4 regions of the Rhodopseudomonas boonkerdii genome follow, and region 4 is predicted to be linked to each of the others. Evidence: riboswitches for the same ligand, from Rfam matches in the RefSeq annotation. Region 4 holds a riboswitch; each other region holds the start of a gene.
What was found. A riboswitch is a leader RNA that binds a small molecule or an ion and turns the genes downstream of it on or off. The one in region 4 is predicted to bind cobalamin.
Positions count from the first base shown of each region.

Region 1 (4,984 bases), 1.5 Mb from region 4:
CGCCTTCGCCGATTTCGCGCGCCGTGCCAACAAGCCGGTGCTGCTGCTCGCCAACAAGAGCGAGGGCAAGCATGGCGAGATCGGCGCCATGGAGAGCTATGCGCTCGGCCTCGGCGATCCCATCCAGATCTCCGCCGAACATGGCGAGGGCATGGGCGAGCTCTATGACGAACTCGCCAAGCTTCTCCCGGAGCCGGTGGAAGAGGAAGAAGAGGAGACGATTGCGGAAGAGTGGAGCGACGAAGAGATCGCGTCACGCCCGATCCGTGTCGCCATTGTCGGCCGCCCGAATGCCGGCAAGTCCACCACGATCAATCATCTGCTTGGCGAGGAGCGTCTGCTGACTTCGCCGGAGGCTGGCACCACGCGCGACAGCATCTCCGTCGAGGTCGACTACAAGGGCCGCAATTTCCGCATTTTCGATACGGCCGGACTTCGCCGCCGCTCGCGCATCGAGGAGAAGCTGGAAAAACTCTCCGTCGCCGACGCGCTGCGCGCGGTGCGCTTTGCCGAAGTCGTCGTGATGATGATGGACTCGCAGAACAAGTTCGAGGAACAGGATCTGCGCATCACCGACCTCGTCGAGCGCGAGGGCCGCGCTTTGGTGCTCGCGGTCAACAAGTGGGATCTCGTCGAGAAGCGCGGTGGCATGATCGGCCAGTTGCGCACCGAGGCGGATCACTGGCTGCCGCAGATCAAGGGCGTGCCGATCGTCGCGATCTCCGGCCTGATGGGTGAGGGCATCGATCGCCTGATGGCGGCGATCCAGGAGGCCTACAAGATCTGGAATCGCCGCATTCCGACCGCCGCGCTGAACCGCTGGTTCGAGGATGCGATCTCGACCAATCCGCCGCCGGCGGTGTCGGGACGGCGCCTGAAGTTGAATTACATCACGCAGACGAAGGCGCGTCCGCCGAGCTTCGTGGTGTTCTGCTCGCGCGCCGACGCCGTGCCCGAGAGCTATCTGCGCTATCTCACCAACAGCATGCGGCAGGCGTTCGATCTGCCGGGCACGCCGGTGCGCATCACCTTGCGCGAGAAAGCGAACCCGTTCGCGCACAAGCGCAAGCGGCCGAACTGAGAATGAAGCGCGGATGAGCGTAGGCCGCCGAGCGGATTAGCGAAGCGCAATCCGCCTGGCGGCCGTCAGCACTTTGCGCCTGCGTTCAATTCATCCTACGCCCGGAAGCCAGCGCCGTTCGCATCTCACGCGCCGCCGCCACCATATTCACCAGCGCCGGTTTCACTTCCTCCCATTTGCGGGTCTTCAAGCCGCAGTCCGGATTGATCCAGAGCTGGTCATCGGTGAGGCGCTGACGTGCGAGCGTGAGGAGTTCGGTCATCTCGCCGATCTCGGGCACGCGCGGGGAATGGATATCGTAAACGCCCGGTCCGATCTCGTTCGGATATTTGTAGCTCCTGAATGCATCGAGTAGCTCCATCTTCGAGCGTGACGTCTCGATCGATATGACGTCCGCATCCATGGCGCCGATGGCATCGATAATGTCGTTGAATTCTGAATAGCACATATGGGTGTGGACCTGGGTTTTGTCCTGTACGCCCGACGACGAGATACGGAAGCTATCCACGGCCCAGTCGAGATAGGTCTTCCACTGCGACTTGCGTAGCGGCAGGCCTTCGCGAAGTGCAGCTTCGTCGATCTGGATCATTCCGGCACCGGCTTCTTCGAGATCGATCACTTCGTCGCGGATGGCGAAGGCGATCTGTCGGCAGGCGACGCTACGTGGCACGTCGTCGCGGACGAACGACCAGTTGAGGATGGTTACCGGGCCGGTGAGCATCGCCTTCATCGGTTTCGCGGTCAGCGACTGTGCGTAGCGCCACCAGCCGACGGTCATCGATGTCGGGCGCGACACGTCGCCAAACAGGATCGGCGGGCGCACGTAGCGCGAACCGTAGGACTGCACCCAGGCGTGTTTGGTGAAGGCGAAGCCGGTAAGCTGTTCGCCGAAATACTGCACCATGTCGTTGCGCTCGAATTCACCGTGTACGAGCACATCGAGGCCGATCTCCTCTTGCCAGCGTATGGCCTCGGCCGTCTCGGCGCGCAGGAATTTCTCGTATGTATCCAGCGTGATGTCGCCGCGTGTGAAGGACGCGCGGGCATTGCGCACTGTCGCGGTCTGCGGAAACGAGCCGATGGTCGTGGTGGGAAAGCGCGGCAGGTCGAATGCCTTGCGCTGGATCTCCGCGCGCTGTGCGAAGGGAGATTGCCGGTTGTGACGGACGCTGGCCAAGCCTGACATTCGCCGAGCAACCGCATCGTTGTGAATCTTAGGCGACGTGTCGCGGGAAATCACCGCGCTGTCGGAGGCGGAGAGGGCATCGGCCACGCTGGCCCGTCCCTGTGACAACGCTTTGCCCAGGGTTGCCAGCTCGGCCATCTTCTGCACCGAGAAAGCGAGCCATGTCTTCACGTCCGGATCGAGATCGGTTTCGAGCGCGAGATCGATCGGCACGTGAAGCAGCGAACAGGACGGCGCGATCTGCACGCGGTGAGTGCCCATCTGCTTCACCACGGGTGTGATGCGGTCGAGCGTTCCGGACAGGTCGGTGCGCCAGACATTACGGCCGTCGACCACACCGAGCGAGAGCACGAGGTCAGGCCGGATGCGCGACGCGATCGGTGCGAGCTGGTCGGGACCGCGCTTGAGATCGATATGCAAGCCGGCGACCGGCAGTGCGAGTGCGGTGTCGAGATTGTCGCCGACCTCGCCGAAATAGGTGGCGAGCATGATCTTCAGTTCCGGCACTGCGGCGCTGATGCCAGCATAGGCACGCTTCAGCGCGTCACGGGTGGCCTCGTCGAGATCGAGCACGAGGCAGGGCTCGTCGATCTGCACCCAGTCGGCGCCGCGCTGCGCCAGCTCGCGCAGCAGTTCGACATAGACCGGAAGCAACCTGTCGAGCAGCGACAGCGGATCGAAGCCCGCATCATGGCTCTTGCCGAGTTTGAGAAACGTTACGGGGCCGACAAGGACAGGGCGGGTGTGATAGCCGAGCGCTTTCGCTTCCTCGAATTCCGCGATCGGCTTGCGCGACGACAGCGCGAAGGTCTGATCCTTGGAAAATTCCGGCACCATGTAGTGATAGTTGGTGTCGAACCACTTGGTCATTTCCTGCGCCACCACGCTTCGGCCGTGATGGGCGTGACCGCAGCTCGTATCATGCGCATCGCCCTGGGCGCCGCGCGCCATGGCAAAATAAGTGGCGAGCGGCACCGGGCCGGACTCCCAGCCATAGACGGCGGGGATGGCGCCGACCATCACGCTGGTGTCGAGCACCTGATCGTAAAGGGAAAAGTCGTTGGACGGGATGACCGTGATGCCGAGCGCATGCTGACGCGCCCAGTTGGCCGTGCGCAAGGCGGCGGCGGTCTGCAGCAGATCACGTTCGCTGGTTTTCCCGGCCCAGAAGCTTTCGAGGGCCAATTTCAACTCGCGCCGGGGACCGATCCGCGGCGTACCGAGCGTTGCAACAGGTAGTGAGGAAGAAGAGAGAGACATAACTTTAACCCCATGATTGGGGGCAAAGGCATGGCGGACGCAGGCATGATCTGCCGCGGGCTGCGGCAGCTGCTTGGCGACACACCGGGACACCCCGCCCGTGGACGTACATTTTGCCGGGGCAGGTCTCCTGGCTCGCGGGTCATAGCTGGCGTCCGGCCTTCCCGAAGCTTGCGCTTCAGTGACACTGATGGACGCTGGCTCACCGCTTACAGTTGCGGGGGCAGCGCCGGCATTGCGGTGGACCAATTTGGCTCACTGCGCACCGGCTTCCCTCTTAGCTCCAGGCTGCATGGCAACCCGGAGACCTCGACACCGTGACTTAAGGGGAGCGATCTCGTTTCGTCAATCTGTGGGCTGGGTGGTGGGCAGGGTGTCAATCGCCTATCGCGGCGGAAACGGTGGGCAGACGCCCGCGCGATCCGCGTCCTCATGTTCACGCATAAGCGGAAGCAGCCGAACTGAAGTATTTTTGAGCTTAATAGAACCGTGTCCCGAGCGCGCTGCAGCGCAGGCGATGCGGAGCATCGCCGACAACGCTGCTGCGCAGAACCGGGACCGTGCAAAGCTCCGCATTTGTGATGGTCCCGGCTCTGGATGCCTGCGAAGCTTCGCAGCGTGACTACCGGCTGGCTTCGGCGACGGATGAGGGCTGGGTCGGCGCTCCCTTGTCAGCCATGTTCGGCGGCAAACCGAGACCGCCACCGACCACACCGGCAAGGCCGGGAAAGCGACCATAGCTCTCGCAGGCCGTGTATTTCGGCGCACCGCCCATACGCGTTCGGATCGTTTCGATCGTCGGAAGCTGCGGTACGCCACCGAACGGCGTGGCGCCGGTCACCAGCAGTTTGGCGAAATCTGCGCCGAATTCCGCGGCAAGATCGTAGGCGTCGCCTTCGTTCGACATGCGGGCCTGGGTGAGCGAACTGGCGCCGCGGGCCCAGACCATGGCGGCCTTCTGCGCTCCTTCCGGTCCGATCGCCTCGGCCTCGACCGAGAGGCTGCCGAGCCCGACCGGCAGCCGCGGGACAGGCACAGGCACGCCGGGCAGAGCGATGGTCTTGGCAAGCTGCGCGACCCTGCTGGCGCCCGCCGCGGTGACGTCCGTCGGCGTCGCATGGGTGACGACGGCTTGCACGGTCAGGTCGGCTGGCTCCGCGGGCGCAACGATCGTGAACCGCTCCGCGAGCCGGTCGCACAGTTCGCGATTGATGGCATTGGCGACGAGACTGCGTTCGTCGTCCTTGAAGCCGCGATAGGCACGGGGCGCGAAACGCGTCTCTGCGATCTTGACGGTCCGCGCCGCCAGCACCTCGTCCTTGCTGACGCGAAGCAGGGACTTCGTGACCGTGCCATTTGAAGGAGTGAGGTTCGTATAGTCGCGCAGGGCGCCGGACATCTCCAGAGGCGCAGCCGCGCAGCCGGCCGTGAGCAGCGCCAAGGCTGCAACCCCTATC
Region 1 covers NZ_CP036537.1:2,621,371-2,626,354, forward strand. Annotated here, with positions in the region: gene der (ribosome biogenesis GTPase Der) at 1-1,081, shown strand, start outside; gene metE (5-methyltetrahydropteroyltriglutamate--homocysteine S-methyltransferase) at 1,167-3,527, opposite strand; cobalamin riboswitch at 3,631-3,854, opposite strand; gene E0H22_RS12165 (DUF3313 domain-containing protein) at 4,150-4,984, opposite strand, start outside.
Region 1: linked by a shared signal. The riboswitch ahead of metE (5-methyltetrahydropteroyltriglutamate--homocysteine S-methyltransferase) and the one ahead of E0H22_RS19090 (DUF1636 family protein) in region 4 are both predicted to bind cobalamin.

Region 2 (4,984 bases), 1.9 Mb from region 4:
CCGCCGTAACGCTGCAGCATGTCGCGCGCGGTGTTGCGGTCGGCGAAGTATTGGCCGGGATTAACCGACAGCCAGCCGGAGAACATCCAGGTCAGGATGAATGCGCCGCCGATCAGGCCGGCGATGTGATGCCAAGCCATCCAGCCGCGATAGGGCGTTATATTTCCATCCGCATAGCGTCGCTTCAGGCGCACGCGCAAAATGCCGATCCAGATTCCGGTGATGCCGACGACGAGGCAGATGCCGGATGACCACAGGATCACCTGCCGCCACAGTGCGCCGTCCTTGCGGAGCACGGTCGGATAGATCCAGTGCGGGATCGAGCCGAGCCAGTTCCAGATGCGTTCCGTGCGGTTGGTGTCGAGCGCGATCTCGCCGGAGCGGGAGGAGACGTAGAGTTTGGTGCCGGCATCGTCGCCGAGATCGATGAGATAGAACGGCCGCAAAGGATCGTAGCGCGCGACGACGCTCCACTGATCACGGTGGATGATCTCCTCGAGGCGTGGGGATTTGCTTGCGGGATGATGAGAAGCAATCGCGAGCGCTTGCCGTTCGGAGATATCGGCGATCGCGCGTCCGTCGATAGCGGAGATCGTCTGTCGCTTGCCGTCCCAATCGCTCAGCCGATAGACCGGCTCGCTATCGAGCATCATCAGGCGCAGCTCGCGCGGATAGCGCGTGCTGCCGGCGGCTTTCATCGCATCGTCGGGAGAAAGCCTTGCTGTCTCCCACGCGATCTCCGGCAGCGCCGCCAGCCTCTCCTGGTCGGAGAGGCCAGGGAACGCGACATACATCATCACCACGCCTGAGATGAACCACATGGCGAAGAACAGGCAGGTGACGATGCCGATCCAGCGGTGGGCGAGATACAGCCACTGCCGGAGTTTTCGTTTGAGCCGGAATGCCATCGAAAGCAGGATCTCTTTTCTTTCCCTCCCCCGTAAAAACGGGGGAGGGAAAACGCCGGCCGGGATTAGAACTTCACATTGACCGCAAACTGCGCTGTGCGCGGCATGCCGAGCGTCCACACATTCGCATTTCCGGAGGTCGCATAGACCGTATCGAACAGGTTGTAGACGCGCAGCGATACCGTGGTGTTGGGGTCGGGCTTCCACTGCACGCCGGCATTGACGACATTGTAGGACGGCATCTCCGCCGCGGTCGTATTGGCATTGTCGCCATAGCGCTTGCCGACGATCTGGATGCCGGCATTGGCCGACCAGTTCGGCGCGAAGGCCCATGTCGCCCAGATGTTCGAAACCGTCTGTGGCACGTTGAACGGGACGTTCCCGGCGAAATTGACCGATCCGGTGCCGATCGTCGCCGGCTGCACGAAGTCGTCATACTTCGCGCGCAGGAAAGTGGTGTTGGCATCGATGCGCCAGCCGTGATCGAGCGCGAGACCGACCGATGCCTCGATGCCGCGTGACGATTGCTGACCCACCTGGGTGACGATCAGCGGATTGATCGGATCACGCGCGAGCAGATTGTTCTTGACGATCTCGTAGCCCGCGAGTGTCCATTCGCCGCGTCCGCCCCAGAACGATTGCTTCACGCCGACTTCGATCTGCCTGCCGGTCGCCAGCGTGAAATCCTTGTTGGCGCTCGACAGCGAGACCAGGCCACCCACCGGATCGACTGCAGTGGAATACTGACCGTAGAAGGCGAGGTTCTTGATCGGTTCGTAGACTGCGCCGGCGCGCCAGGTGGTGTTGGAGAAGGACTTTTCGAAACTGTTGCCAGGCGTGATGTAATCGGTACGCGTAATCGTCGGCTCATCCTGGCGGATGCCGGTGACCAGCGAGAGTTGATCCGTCACGGACAGCCGGTTCTCGGCGAAGATCGCGAATTGATTGGCGACGGAGCCGTAAGTAGAAACTGTCGGAATCGTGCTGAAATAAGAGCCCGGGAAGAAGTTGTAGGGATCGACCGACGATCTCGCGCCGTTGGAAAGGCCACCGAACGAGTTGATCCGATAGGGCGCGAAGTTCACGCGGCTGACATCGAAACCGGCAAGAAACTCGTTCTTCATGCCGAAGATATGGCCCTTGACGGTCACATCCATACGGTCGCCGAGCTGCTGCTCGTTATGGAAGATTTCGAGATAGCTGCTGCGATCGATCAGGCCGGTCGCCGGATTGTAGCGAAAGTTCTCGGCATTCATCCAGTGACGCTTCATATCGAAGTAATACAGCGTGTTGCGGATGGCGATGGCGTCGGTGACCTGCCATTCGGTCTTCACCTGGCTGAAACTGTCCTGATAGCGAATGCTGCTGTCGCCGACATTGTAGTTCTTGAAACGCATAGCATCGACGATGCCGCCATTGACCAATGGCGTACCATAATAACGCGTCGGGCTGCGATCGCCGTAATCCGTCGATAGCGTCCAGGTAATGTCCTCGTTCTGCTTGATCTGAATCGCGGCATGCAGCGCCACATTTGAGTTGTTGTCGCGATCGACCCAGCCGTCGGACATGTTGCCGGTGGCGGTGATGCGATATGCGACATCCTTGTTCACGGGGCCACCGCTATCCACGGCAATACGGCGGGTCATGTTGCTGTCGAGCGACATTTCAGCCTGGTTGAACGGCACCCAGGTCGGCAGCTTCGACACTACATTGATCGCGCCGCCGACGGCACCCGCGCCATACATCACCGATGCCGGACCGCGCAGCACCTCGATGCGCTCGGCGGACCAGGTATCGAACGGGAAGGTGACGGTGCCGGCGCCGATGGCGAGTTGAGTGCCGTCATACAGGGTCATCACCGACGAACCGCCGGTGAAGCCGCGGGTGCTGAAGGACACGCCGCCATTGCCGGGCGATGGCGCGGCGGTGAAACCGACGGCGTTCTGCGTCACGGCATCGAGGAAATTCTGTTGTCCACGTTCGGCGATGGTTTCGGCCGAGATCACGTCTACGCTGGCGGGCGTTTGCAGACGCGTGAGGCCGAGGCGGCTGCCGGCCGTGCTGGCGCCGGTGAGATTGAGCGTCGGCGCGGCGAAGGCCGGGCCGGCCGGTGTGGCGACCGGTGGCGCGGCGGTCGCAGCGACATTGCGTTGCGGACGTGCGCGGGCGGCGCGGGTCGGGTTGCCGCTCGCGGCGCGGCGCGCGCCTTGCGGCTGGGCGGCCGGCTGCACGACGATGGGATCGAGCAGATGGTTCGACTGTGCGGGCTGCATCGCACCTTCGACAGGCAGAAGCAGGCACGACAGGGCGGCAGAGGCCAGAAAAGGTTTGCGTCGCCTGGATACGGAAGAGACGGCGGTGGTCATCAAAGGGACTCGCGATAACGTGGCACGTCACCGCAAACCAAGCCGTTCTGCATTCTTCACGAACGCAACCCGACTTCCACCAGGACACCCCGCCCAATGTGCTCGCGTGTGACCACGACTGACGGCAGGTCTCCTGGCTCGCGGGTCGGTGCCTGTCACCGCCTTCCCAGGCCGGGGGCCCAGTGGCGTATGGCGAAGGCTCGCCGCTTACAGTTGCGGGGGCAGCCGCGGAATCGGTTCGCGCAACAGACGCTGCGCGGGCCTCACCGCATTCCCTTTTGGTCCGGTAGGAACCGTCGGCGTCACGTTTCGGGGAAATGACAGGACGAGTCAATGTCGCGGTTCTGCCACAGTGCGGGCGCTGCGGCAGACTGTCACAGCCTCGTCGCGAGAGACGCTTACAGCCTAGGCATCTTCATCGCCGATCCCCGGGAGAGCAGAATGGCTATCCGCGTCACTCGCCGCCGCTTTATGACCACCGCCGCCGCTGGTGCAGGCATGTTGGCGATGCCTTATCTCAGCCGCGCGGCGGACCGGCCTGTGGTGAGCCATGGCGTGCAGTCCGGCGATATCGGTTTCGACAGCGGCATGATCTGGTCGCGTGCGGATCGTCCGGCCCAGATGATGGTGGAAGTCGCCACCACCGAGAGCTTCAAGGAAGCCCGCGCGCTGCCGCCGGTGAACGTGCTGCCGGAAAGCGATTTCACCGCAAAACTGCTGCTGGAAAACCTGCCTTCGGGGCAGGACATCTTCTATCGCGTGCGGTTTCGCGATCTGTCGCATTACGAGATCGTCGGCGAGCCGGTGGTTGGCCGCTTTCGTACGGCGCCGGCCGATCGGCGCGATGTCACTTTCGTCTGGGGCGGCGATGTGGCGGGGCAAGGCTATGGCATCAATGCCGATGACGGCGGCATGGTCACCTTCGCCACGATGCGCAAGCACAATCCGGATTTCCTGATCCATTCCGGCGACACCATCTATGCCGACGGCCCGATCGTGGCGGAGACCAAGTTACCAGACGGATCGGTGTGGAAGAACACCACGCTGGTGCCGGAAAAGGCGAAAGTCGCGGAGACGCTCGACGAATTCCGCGCCGCGCATAAATACAATCTGCTCGATGACAATGTTCGCGCCTTCAATGCGCAGGTTCCCATCTTCGGCCAGTGGGACGATCACGAGGTCACCAACAACTGGTCGCTCTCCAAGCAGTTGCCGGCGGCCTACAAGGAGCGCGACATCACGCTGCTGGCCGCGCGTGGCGCCCGCGCCTTCCACGAGATGTATCCGGTGCGGCCGAACATTGCCGAGCCCGGCCGGGTCTATCGCGTGCTCAATTACGGTCCGCATCTCGACGTGTTCATGCTGGACGAGCGCAGCTATCGCGGCCCGAACGGGCCGAACCTGCAGGAGGCCTATGGTCCCGAAGCCCAGTTCATCGGGCCGGAGCAGCTGGCCTGGCTGAAGCGCGCGCTGCTGGAATCGCGGGCGACCTGGAAGGTGATCGCCTCGGACATGCCGATCGGCATCATCGTCGAGGACGATGCGGTCAATCACAAGGGTTCTGAAGCCATTGCCCAGGGCGACGGCCCGCCGCGCGGCCGCGAGCTGGAAATCGCGGATCTGCTCCGCTTCATCAAGACCGCGGGCATTCGCAACACCGTCTGGTTCACCGCCGACGTGCATTACACGGCAGCGCACTACTACAATCCG
Region 2 covers NZ_CP036537.1:448,546-453,529, forward strand. Annotated here, with positions in the region: gene E0H22_RS02085 (PepSY domain-containing protein) at 1-908, opposite strand, end outside; gene E0H22_RS02090 (TonB-dependent receptor) at 974-3,274, opposite strand; cobalamin riboswitch at 3,381-3,587, opposite strand; gene E0H22_RS02095 (alkaline phosphatase D family protein) at 3,716-4,984, shown strand, end outside.
Region 2: linked by a shared signal. The riboswitch ahead of E0H22_RS02090 (TonB-dependent receptor) and the one ahead of E0H22_RS19090 (DUF1636 family protein) in region 4 are both predicted to bind cobalamin.

Region 3 (4,984 bases), 2.8 Mb from region 4:
GTCACTGTTGCGACGCCTTGTTTCGCGCAGAATTATCCCGGGGTGACAGCAACTGAAATCAGGATTGGCCAGACCATGCCTTATAGCGGTCCGGTCTCTGCTTTCGGTGTCTTGGGCAAGGGCGAAGTTGCTTATTTCAAGATGGTCAACGACCGCGGCGGCATCAACGGCCGCAAGGTCAACCTGATATCACTCGACGATAGCTACGTACCGCCGAAGACGGTGGAGCAAACGCGGCGACTGGTGGAAAACGACGAAGTCGCGCTGATCTTCTCCACCATGGGTACCGCGCACAACACCGCGATTGCCAAATATCTGCAGGGCAAGAAGATCCCGCAACTATTCATAGCCTCCGGCGCGTCGAAGTTCGGCGACATTGCACAATATCCTCAAGCGACAATGGGAGTGATGGCGCCATTCCGTTACGAGGCGCGGCTATATGCGCGCTACGCGCTGATGAAAAATCCCGAAGCGAAGTTCGCTATCCTCTCGCAGAATGACGACTTTGGCCGCGATTATCTCGCCGGTCTCAAGGATGTACTCGGTGACAAGTACGATCAGCGGGTAACAGCCGCGACCTATGAGATTACAGATCCGACGATTGACTCGCAGATTGTTAAACTCAAGGCGTCCGGTGCCGATACGCTTATCATCGCCGCGACGCCGAAATTCGCCGCGCAGGCAATCCGAAAAGCTCATGAGATCAGCTGGAAGCCGCTCACGTTTCTCACCAACGTCTCGGTCTGGATTTCGACAGTGATGGAGCCAGCCGGCCTCGATGCCGGGATCGGCATTATCTCATCGGCCTATGTCAAGGATCCAATGGATCCGGCCTGGAAAGACGATCCGGGTGCGCAGGAATGGCGGGCTTTCATGGCCAAGTATATGCCGGACGGCGATGTCCGCGATCAGAATTTTGTCAACGGCTTCAACAACGGCATGGCGCTTGAACACGTGCTGAGGGCATGCGGTGATGATCTGAGTACTGAGAACATTCTCAAGCAGGCGTTCAATATCAAGAATCTCGAGCTATCGATGTTGCTGCCCGGCATCAAGATCAACACCAGCCCGGTCGATCATCTGCCGGTCGAGCAGATGCAGTTCATGCGCTTTACCGGCAAGCAGTGGGAGCGTTTTGGAGAGCTGCAGTCCGGAAACTAGCACAGAGGCTGCAAAGCTTGACGTCACTTCGCCGAAGTACGGCATGCCCAGTGGCTGTTGAAAATTACTGAACGGCAGAAGGCTGAACCGCGATTCGGTGTTGGAGCTGTCGGGTCTGCGTAGGTCTGCAGTGCCGCTCCTCGGCAAGTCGCGCTCGCGTCCAGATTCCGATCCGGACGCGAGCCGCAGCCGTAACGCTCGCCTCACCGAACTACGAAATGCGGTCAAAAGGCCGCGTTTTTCGTTTCCGGGTAATGCGGTTCACTTAAACCTTCCTCAAACTTCCACCGGCACTGTCGCCTGCGTATTTCACCCGTCGCGGGGACCTCATGACGACGCCGTTGCATCTGACGCCTCCCGGCCGCGGACAGGTTCCGCCGGCGCTGGTGACGATGTGCGCGGTTCTCGCGATCCTGCAGATCGTCTTCTTCCCGCTCTATTACGGGCGCGGCTGGATCTTCGAAGACAACGGGCTTGGCTCGCCAACCGACTTCGTGAATGTCTGGTCCGCAGGCCGGCTGGCGCTCGAAGGTCATCCGGCCTGGGCCTATGACTGGGACATTCAGAAGAAGATCCAGGTCGCCGTGCTTGGCCGGACCTATCCCGGCAATTTTGCCTGGCACTATCCGCCGCCCTTCCTGTTCATTGCGGCAATACTCGCGAAGCTGTCATATCCCGTCGCCTTCATCGGATGGGCGTGTGTCAGCGCCATTCCCTATCTCGTCGCCATGCGCGCGATCGTCGGTCGTCCGTTCGGGCTGTTGCTCGCGCTCGGATTCCCTGTCGTCTTCACCAATGTGCTGGTCGGACAGAACGGTTTTCTCACTGCGGCGCTGATCGGTGGCATGCTGGTGCTGCTGCCGACGCGGCCGGTCCTTGCCGGCATCTGCCTCGGCCTGCTCAGCTACAAGCCGCAGTACGGCGTGTTGTTTCCGCTGGTGTTGATCGCTGCCGCGCAGTGGCGTGTTTTCGTCCCTGCCGCCGTCACCACCATTGCGCTGGTTCTCCTGTCATGGCTCGCCTTCGGCACCGAGAGCTGGCAGGCCTTCTTCAAATGGATGCCGATGTTCTCACAGGCCTTTCTTGTCGAGGGACGCGCGCCATGGGGCAAGATGCAGAGCTTGTTCGCATTGGTGCGCTATTTCGACGGCAGCGAAACGCTGGCATGGACGCTGCACTGGATGCTCGTCGCCGCCGTCGCGGTGTCGCTGATCCGGCTTTGGCGCAGCAATGAACGTTATGAATGGAAGGCGGCAGCCCTGGCCGTCGGCGCGGTGCTGGCGACGCCCTATCTGTTTCTCTACGACGTGATGGTGCTCGCCATCGCCATCGGCTTCATCGTCCGGGTGGGCTTGTCGGAGGGCTTTCTCCGCCACGAATTGCCGGTGCTTGGCCTCGCGATCGTCCTGCTTGTCGCTTATCAGTTCTTGGGCGCGGCACCGACCGGACTGGGGGCGTCGCTCCTGGTCGGCTGCTTGATCGCCGCCCGCATTGGCAATTCGTATCGAGCCGGATCCGGGGATGCGAGACCCTTCGAATCGTCCGGGGTTGCCCACGGCACTGGCGGTCCCGGCTGATTTCTTCGTGTACGACGCCCTTGGCGGCTTGACACGTCATGGCGGCTCACACCAAATGTAGGCGTTACGGTCCATCCTGTCGCAAGACTTGGTGGCTAAGAGGGAAGCTGGTGCGTTCCAATGGGAGCAAGGCCGGCGCTGCCCCCGCAACTGTAAGCAGAGAGTTTGTTTCGACCGCGTCACTGGGGCTTTTGCCCCGGGAAGACCGAAGCAAGCCGTGACCTGCGAGCCAGGAGACCTGCCGTGACACCAGAAACGTCCATGGGCGGGGTGTCCCAGCGGTCGCTTGCAGGCTTTGCCGCGCGTTCGCCTGGCATGATGCACGCACCATCGGCCCCAGCCCCCACAGCTACATGCATCTCACGGGGTCCTGCCGATGCCTTCCATGTCCCACGCTCTCTCCAACGGCCACGATCCGGTCGTGCTCGCTTCTTTGTCTGCCGAATCCAATATCGTCCCCGCGCGCGAGCCGGCGATGCAGATCATCCGCCGCAACGGCACTGTCTCGCCCTTCGATGCGGGCAAGATTTCGGTGGCGATGACCAAGGCTTTCCTCGCCGTCGAGGGCAACACGGCGGCGGCGTCGCGCCGTGTCCATGAAGCGGTGGAGCAACTCACCGGCGAAGTCGTGGCCGCGCTGACGCGCAGGATCGGTGAGGGCCGCACCTTCCATATCGAAGATGTGCAGGACCAGGTCGAACTCGCACTGATGCGGAGCGAGCATCACAAGGTCGCGCGTGCCTATGTGCTGTACCGCGAGGAGCGCGCCCGCCGCCGGGCGGAGGAGACAGCTGTGCAGTCCGTCCCGGTACCGAACATGCCTGCGCTTCACGTTACGCTCGCCGACGGCAGCCGCGTGCTGCTGGACGCGGCGCGTATTGCGCTGATCGTGAACGAAGCCTGTAGCGGCCTCGACGGTGTCGATCCGGCGCCGGTGCTCGAGGAAACCAAGCGCAATCTGTACGACGGCATCACGCTCGACGAGCTTGCGTTGGCCGGCATTATGGCTGCGCGCACTCTGGTTGAGCAGGAGCCGAACTACACCTATGTGAGCGCGCGTCTGCTGCTCGACAAGCTGCGCACCGAAGTGCTGTCTTATGTGCATGGCGTGCGGAGCTCGGCCTCGCAAGCCGATATGAGCACGCGTTATGCCGAATATTTCGGCGCCTATGTGAAGGTCGGCATCGAAGCCGAGCTGCTCGATCCTGAACTCGCGCGCTTCGATCTCAAGAAGATTGCCGCGGCGCTGAAGCCGGAGCGCGATCTTCAGTTCCAGTTTCTCGGGCTGCAAACGCTCTACGATCGCTATTTCCTGCATGTACAGGGCCATCGCATCGAACTGCCGCAGGCTTTCTTCATGCGTGTCGCCATGGGCCTTGCGCTGCGCGAGATCGACCGCGAAGCGCGCGCGATCGAGTTCTATAATCTGCTCTCATCCTTCGATTTCATGGCATCTACGCCGACGCTGTTCAATTCCGGCACGCTGCGCCCGCAGCTGTCGTCCTGCTTTCTCACCACTGTCGCCGACGATCTCGATGGCATCTTCAAGTCGGTGAAGGACAATGCGCTGCTGGCGAAATATTCCGGCGGCCTTGGCAACGACTGGACCCGCGTGCGCGGTCTCGGCGCGCACATCAAGGGCACCAATGGCGAAAGCCAGGGTGTGGTGCCCTTCCTGAAGGTCGCCAACGACACGGCTATCGCCGTCAATCAGGGCGGCAAGCGCAAGGGCGCAGTCTGCGCCTATCTCGAAACCTGGCACATCGACATCGAGGAGTTCCTCGATCTGCGCAAAAACACCGGCGACGATCGCCGCCGCACCCACGACATGAACACCGCCAACTGGGTGCCCGACCTGTTCATGCAGCGCGTCGAGCAGGATGGCGACTGGACACTGTTTTCGCCGGACGAAACGCCGGACCTGCACGATCTCTACGGCAAGCCGTTTGCCGAATGCTACGCAGCCTACGAAGCCAAGGCCGCGCGCGGCGAGATGCGCGTGTTCAAGACGGTGCGGGCCACCGATCTGTGGCGGCGCATGCTCACCATGCTTTTCGAGACCGGCCATCCCTGGATCACATTCAAGGATCCCTGCAACCTGCGTTCGCCGCAGCAGCATGCGGGTGTCATCCACTCGTCGAATCTCTGCACCGAGATCACGCTGAACACATCGGACGAGGAAGTTGCCGTCTGCAATCTCGGCTCTGTCAATCTGCTGCATCACGTCACTGCGGAAGGCATCGATC
Region 3 covers NZ_CP036537.1:1,372,012-1,376,995, forward strand. Annotated here, with positions in the region: gene E0H22_RS06390 (ABC transporter substrate-binding protein) at 1-1,161, shown strand, start outside; gene E0H22_RS06395 (glycosyltransferase family 87 protein) at 1,491-2,738, shown strand; cobalamin riboswitch at 2,789-2,998, shown strand; gene E0H22_RS06400 (ribonucleoside-diphosphate reductase subunit alpha) at 3,124-4,984, shown strand, end outside.
Region 3: linked by a shared signal. The riboswitch ahead of E0H22_RS06400 (ribonucleoside-diphosphate reductase subunit alpha) and the one ahead of E0H22_RS19090 (DUF1636 family protein) in region 4 are both predicted to bind cobalamin.

Region 4 (4,984 bases):
TTGAACGCGATGACCTTCGCAAAGATACGGCCATCGACCTCGGGCAGCACCACATGCATCGCGAGATCGCGGGGATTGAGCCCGCGCGACGAAGCTTGCCAGCTCGCATGCGAGATGCCGGCCTGCGCCACCTGCAGCACCGGACAGCCGGATGCAGAGAGCACACCGGCATCATCATGGGCCGTCGCCGTGGCGAAGGCGGTGGCATTAACGATCACTTCGGGCGGAAACGCCGCCAGAGCCCCGCGCAAGAAGGCAACGGAGCGTTCGTCCTTGAGACTGGTGACATAGAGACAGACCGGATTGAGGCCGCGCGCATCCAGCGCATCGCGCAACGCCGCGATCGCAGCCGTGTCGCCACCCGCAACCAAAGCGCGATAAAAAATCACCACCGCATTCGGTCGCTCGTCGTTCACTGGTGCCTGCGGCCAGAATCCGGCAGACGGCATGGGCCGCGCTGCAGGCGGCTTGTCGCCCTGCCCGATCAGATGCGCAGCATAGCGCAGCGCCAGGGTAGCATTCTCGACACCGCCCTCGCTGCAATAGCGCCATAGCGCATGGGTCGCATCGGCATCGAGCGTGCCGCGGGCGGCAAGCTCGGTGTTCCAATCCATCTCGCCGGGAATGCAGGCAAACAGCGCCCCGCGGGCGATGGCATCGCTGCGGAGGCTCTCGACCCCATGGGGCCAGTAGCTGATCCCGCCAAGCATGCGCACCAGCACGATCTTCGCCCGCGCGAGGGTACGTTCGACATAGAGATCGACCGAGGCGGGATGGCCAAGCGCAAGGAGATTGGTCAGCCTGACGCTCGGAAAGTCATCGGGCAGGCTCGCATGCGCCGCGCCGAAAGCGGCGAGATCGCTGTCCGCCGCCGACAGCATGACGATATCGGCACTGTCCTGCCCGAGATCGCGGGCGACGTCACCGTCATCGATGCTGCCGGAGGTGTCGAGCTTGAGATGCATGCGATGTTGTGCGCCTTCCTGTTACACACGGACAGTAGTTCTCCCTCCCCCTTGTGGGGAGGGTCGGGGTGGGGGTCCACACGTGACGTCGGCGTGTGTGGAGAAACCCCACCCGTCCAGCCTTCGGCCGGCCACCCTCCCCACCGCGCGGCTACGCCGCTTGGGGGAGGGAAAAGAATTAGCCCGCCAGCGCTTTTCGCGCGGCGTCGGCGTCAAAGCCCTTCAAGCCGATCACCACGAGATGTTCGGGATGGCTCACATCGGGGCGGGCGAAAGCGAGATCGACGCGGGCGCCGACCGCCTGCACCACGACCGGTGCCGGCTTGTCGGCGATGCGGGCATGGCCCTTCACGCGCAGCACGCCGTCGAGGCCGAGCGCATCGTTGACGCGGGCGCGCATGCTGTCGAGATCAATCGCCGCGGTCGGCTTGATGACGATGCTGTCGAAATCGTCGTGATCGTGTTCCTCTTCCTCGCCGTGATGACCAACGCGCGCGGCCATGTCGTCCTCGGCGGCGGCGTTGAGGCCGATCAGCACTTTTGGTGCGAGGTCCCCCTTGGAGCGGACAATACCGACACCGGCGCGCAGCTCGGCCTTCAGCTTGGTCTCGATCTCGGCGAGCTGCTCGGCGCTGACGAGATCGCTCTTGGACAGCACCACGAGATCAGCACAAGCGAGCTGGTCCTCAAACACTTCCTCGATCGGATCGTCATGCTCGATGCCTTCATCGGCAGCGCGCTGTTCGGCGAGCGCATGTTCATCCAGCGTGATACGGCCTTCGGACAGCGCTAGCGCATCGACCACGGTGACGACACCGTCAACAGTCGCGCGGGTCTTCACCGCGGGCCAGGCAAACGCCTTCAGCAGCGGCTGCGGCAGCGCGAGGCCGGAGGTCTCGATCACGATGGCGTCGAGGGGACGCTCGCGCAACAGCAGCGTTTCCATGGTCGGCACGAAATCATCGGCCACGGTACAGCAGATACAGCCATTGGTGAGTTCGACGATATCGCCGGGTGCACAGGCTTTGGCCGCGCATTCCTCGACGAGGCCGCCGTCAAAGCCTGCATCGCCGAATTCATTGACGATGACGGCGATACGGCGGCCATCGGCCTGCGTCAGCAGCGAGCGAAGCAGCGTGGTCTTGCCCGCGCCGAGAAAACCGGTGAGGACAGTGACGGGAACGCGGGACATTCAGATCTCCTGAAAACGCTTGAGCCAAAGAGGAAGGCCGGCAGCGACGAAAACGACATTGTTCACGGCGGCAGCGATGGTCTGATTGAGGCGGCCCTGGGCATCGCGGAAGGCGCGGCCGACCGGTGTCTCCGGCACGAGGCAGAGACCGACTTCATTGGAGACGAACACGATGGGATAACGCGAGACATCGAGGAAGCGCACCAGGCGCTTCGCCTCGACCTCGGGATCGCGCTCGGCCATCATCACATTGGAGAGCCAGAGTGTGAGGCAATCGACGAGGATGACGCGGCCGATGGTCGATTCCCGCGTGAGCGTATCCACCAGCGCCAGCGGTTCCTCGATGGTGATCCAGTTTTCGCCGCGCTGCTTGCGATGCTGGGCAATGCGAGCCTGCATCTCGTCATCGCCGGCAGAGGCGGTGGCGAGATAGACTTTCGTGAGATTCATCTCACCGATCAGCCGCTCGGCAAATGCCGATTTGCCGGAGCGCGCGCCGCCGAGAACGAGCGTGGTACCGAGCGAGGTCATTTCGGCGCCCTTCCATCCCCAGGCGACCAGCGCAGCGGGGGCACGCGCGCCACCATGCCCTTGCGCAGCACATCGGCGCGCTCGCGCCAAGGCACGAGGCCATAGTCGGATTTCTGGTAGGACTGCACGAAGGACGCGACGGCGTCGGGACCGGTCTCAGGCACGAGATCGCCGAACAGAAACGTGTAACCGTCCTGGCTGGTCACAGCGACCGTCGTCGGCCGCTTGCACACGCTGAGACACTGAACGGGGCGCACCATCACGGCGACATCGCGTTCATCCAGTACAGCCGTCACGGCCTCCAACATCGCTGGCCCGACCACGACACCGTCAGCTGCCTTGCAATTCACGCAGATACTGACGACGACCGGCGCTGAAGGCAGCGGACGCGGCAGTTCGGTCACCATAGAGTCGTCAGGCAAGGTCGATGCGTTGCGATCCATCACGGGCTCAAATCAGGCGAGCTTTGTTGGGTCGCGCGGATGCTGCCATCCACTCGCTCCCGTCCGGTGCACCCCGCCCCGACGACACCTCCAAAGCACAATGCGTGACGGCAGGTCTCCTGGCTCGCGAGTCGGCGCCCGCTGCCGCCTTCCCAGAAACTCCCCTATCGGGAACTCCCAGTGGCACCGGCGCGGGCTCATCGCTTACAGTTGCGGGGGCAGCGCCGGTATCGCACCGGCTTCCCTTTTCACCTTCCTCTCGGAAGGACCATCGCGGCGGACGCTATCTGCAGCCACCGCCCGGGTCAACCATAGCCGGAACCGCCTGCCCGCGGTTGACCGGAAGGCGGCGAATGCGCCAGACAGACGGCCAAAGGAACCTGCATTTGACCTCTCTCAGCCCCATCTGGCGCCCCCCGGCCGTCGCGCCCCTCGATCCCGCCACCGAGGTCATCCTGCGCGCGGTCATCGATGGCAAGGCCAAGCCGCCGGGTTCGCTCGGACGAATCGAAGAACTGGCGATCCAGCTTGGCATGATCCGCCATCCCGGCGAGCCACGCGGGGAGAAAGCCGTGCTGCTGGTCTTCGCCGGCGATCACGGGCTCGTGGCCGAGGGCGTGTCACAATATCCGTCAGACGTCACCGTCGCGATGGTGATGACCTATCTGGCCGGCCGCGCCAGCGCCAATGCGTTTGCCAAGGCCAATGGCATTGATGTGCGCGTCATCGATATCGGCGTGGCTTCAGAACTGCCGGTGCGTCCCGGCTTGATCGACGCCAAGGTGCGCATGGGGACCGCGAATGCGGCGCGCGAACCGGCGATGACGCCGGAGCAAGCAGCCGATGCGCTGAACCGCGGGATGCGCATCGCCATCGGCGAGATCAAGGCTGGCGCCGACATCCTCGCGCTCGGCGAAATGGGCATCGGTAACACGGCGTCCTCTGCATTGCTGGCACATCGCCTCGCACCGGCATCGCTCGGTGATTGCATCGGCATCGGCGCCGGACAGGACGATGCCGGCATGAACCGTAAGCGTGCAGCCATCGAGATGGCAGCGGGGCGCAGCGATGCCAGCGCACCGCTCGATGTGCTGGCCGAATTCGGCGGCCTCGAAATCGCAGGCATGGCCGGCGCTGTGCTGGGGGCGGCATTACAGCGACGGCCGGTGATTGTCGACGGCTTCATTTCCAGTGTCGCCGCCCTGCTCGCCACCCGGCTCTGCCCGGAGGCACGCGGCTATTGCGTGTTCGCACATCGCTCCGCAGAACGCGGACATGACCTCGTATTGAAAGCGCTCGATGCGAAGCCGCTGCTCGATCTCGGCCTCAGGCTTGGCGAAGGCACCGGCGCATTGCTCGCCGTTCCACTCGTGCGCGCCGCTGCACGGCTGCTGACTGACGTCGCCAGCCTCGACGATGTACTGGCCGGGCGCATCTAGATGACGCCGGATCCGCATCTGCTCAATGCGATCCGCTTTCTGACGGTGCTGCCAACGCCGCGTTCCGACGGCACGCCCGCACCCGACTGGCTGGCCCGCGCGATGAAATATTTTCCGCTTGTCGGCGCGGGCATCGGACTTGCGTCAGCAAGTGTCTTCGTCGTCGGATGTCAAATCTGGTCGCCGCTGATCGGTGCCATTCTCGCCATTGCGGCGAGCATGGTCCTGACCAGCGCCCTGCATGAAGACGGCCTTGCCGACACCATCGATGCCTTCGGCGGCGGCTGGACCGTGGAAAAGCGCCTCGCCATCATGAAGGACAGCCGCATCGGCACTTATGGTGCGTTGGCGCTGGGAATCGGATGCGCGCTGCGTATTACTGCGCTCACGATGCTGCCGATATGGACCGGCGCG
Region 4 covers NZ_CP036537.1:4,140,212-4,145,195, forward strand. Annotated here, with positions in the region: gene cobN (cobaltochelatase subunit CobN) at 1-965, opposite strand, end outside; gene cobW (cobalamin biosynthesis protein CobW) at 1,144-2,157, opposite strand; gene cobU (bifunctional adenosylcobinamide kinase/adenosylcobinamide-phosphate guanylyltransferase) at 2,158-2,688, opposite strand; gene E0H22_RS19090 (DUF1636 family protein) at 2,685-3,131, opposite strand; cobalamin riboswitch at 3,224-3,419, opposite strand; gene cobT (nicotinate-nucleotide--dimethylbenzimidazole phosphoribosyltransferase) at 3,485-4,570, shown strand; gene E0H22_RS19100 (adenosylcobinamide-GDP ribazoletransferase) at 4,571-4,984, shown strand, end outside.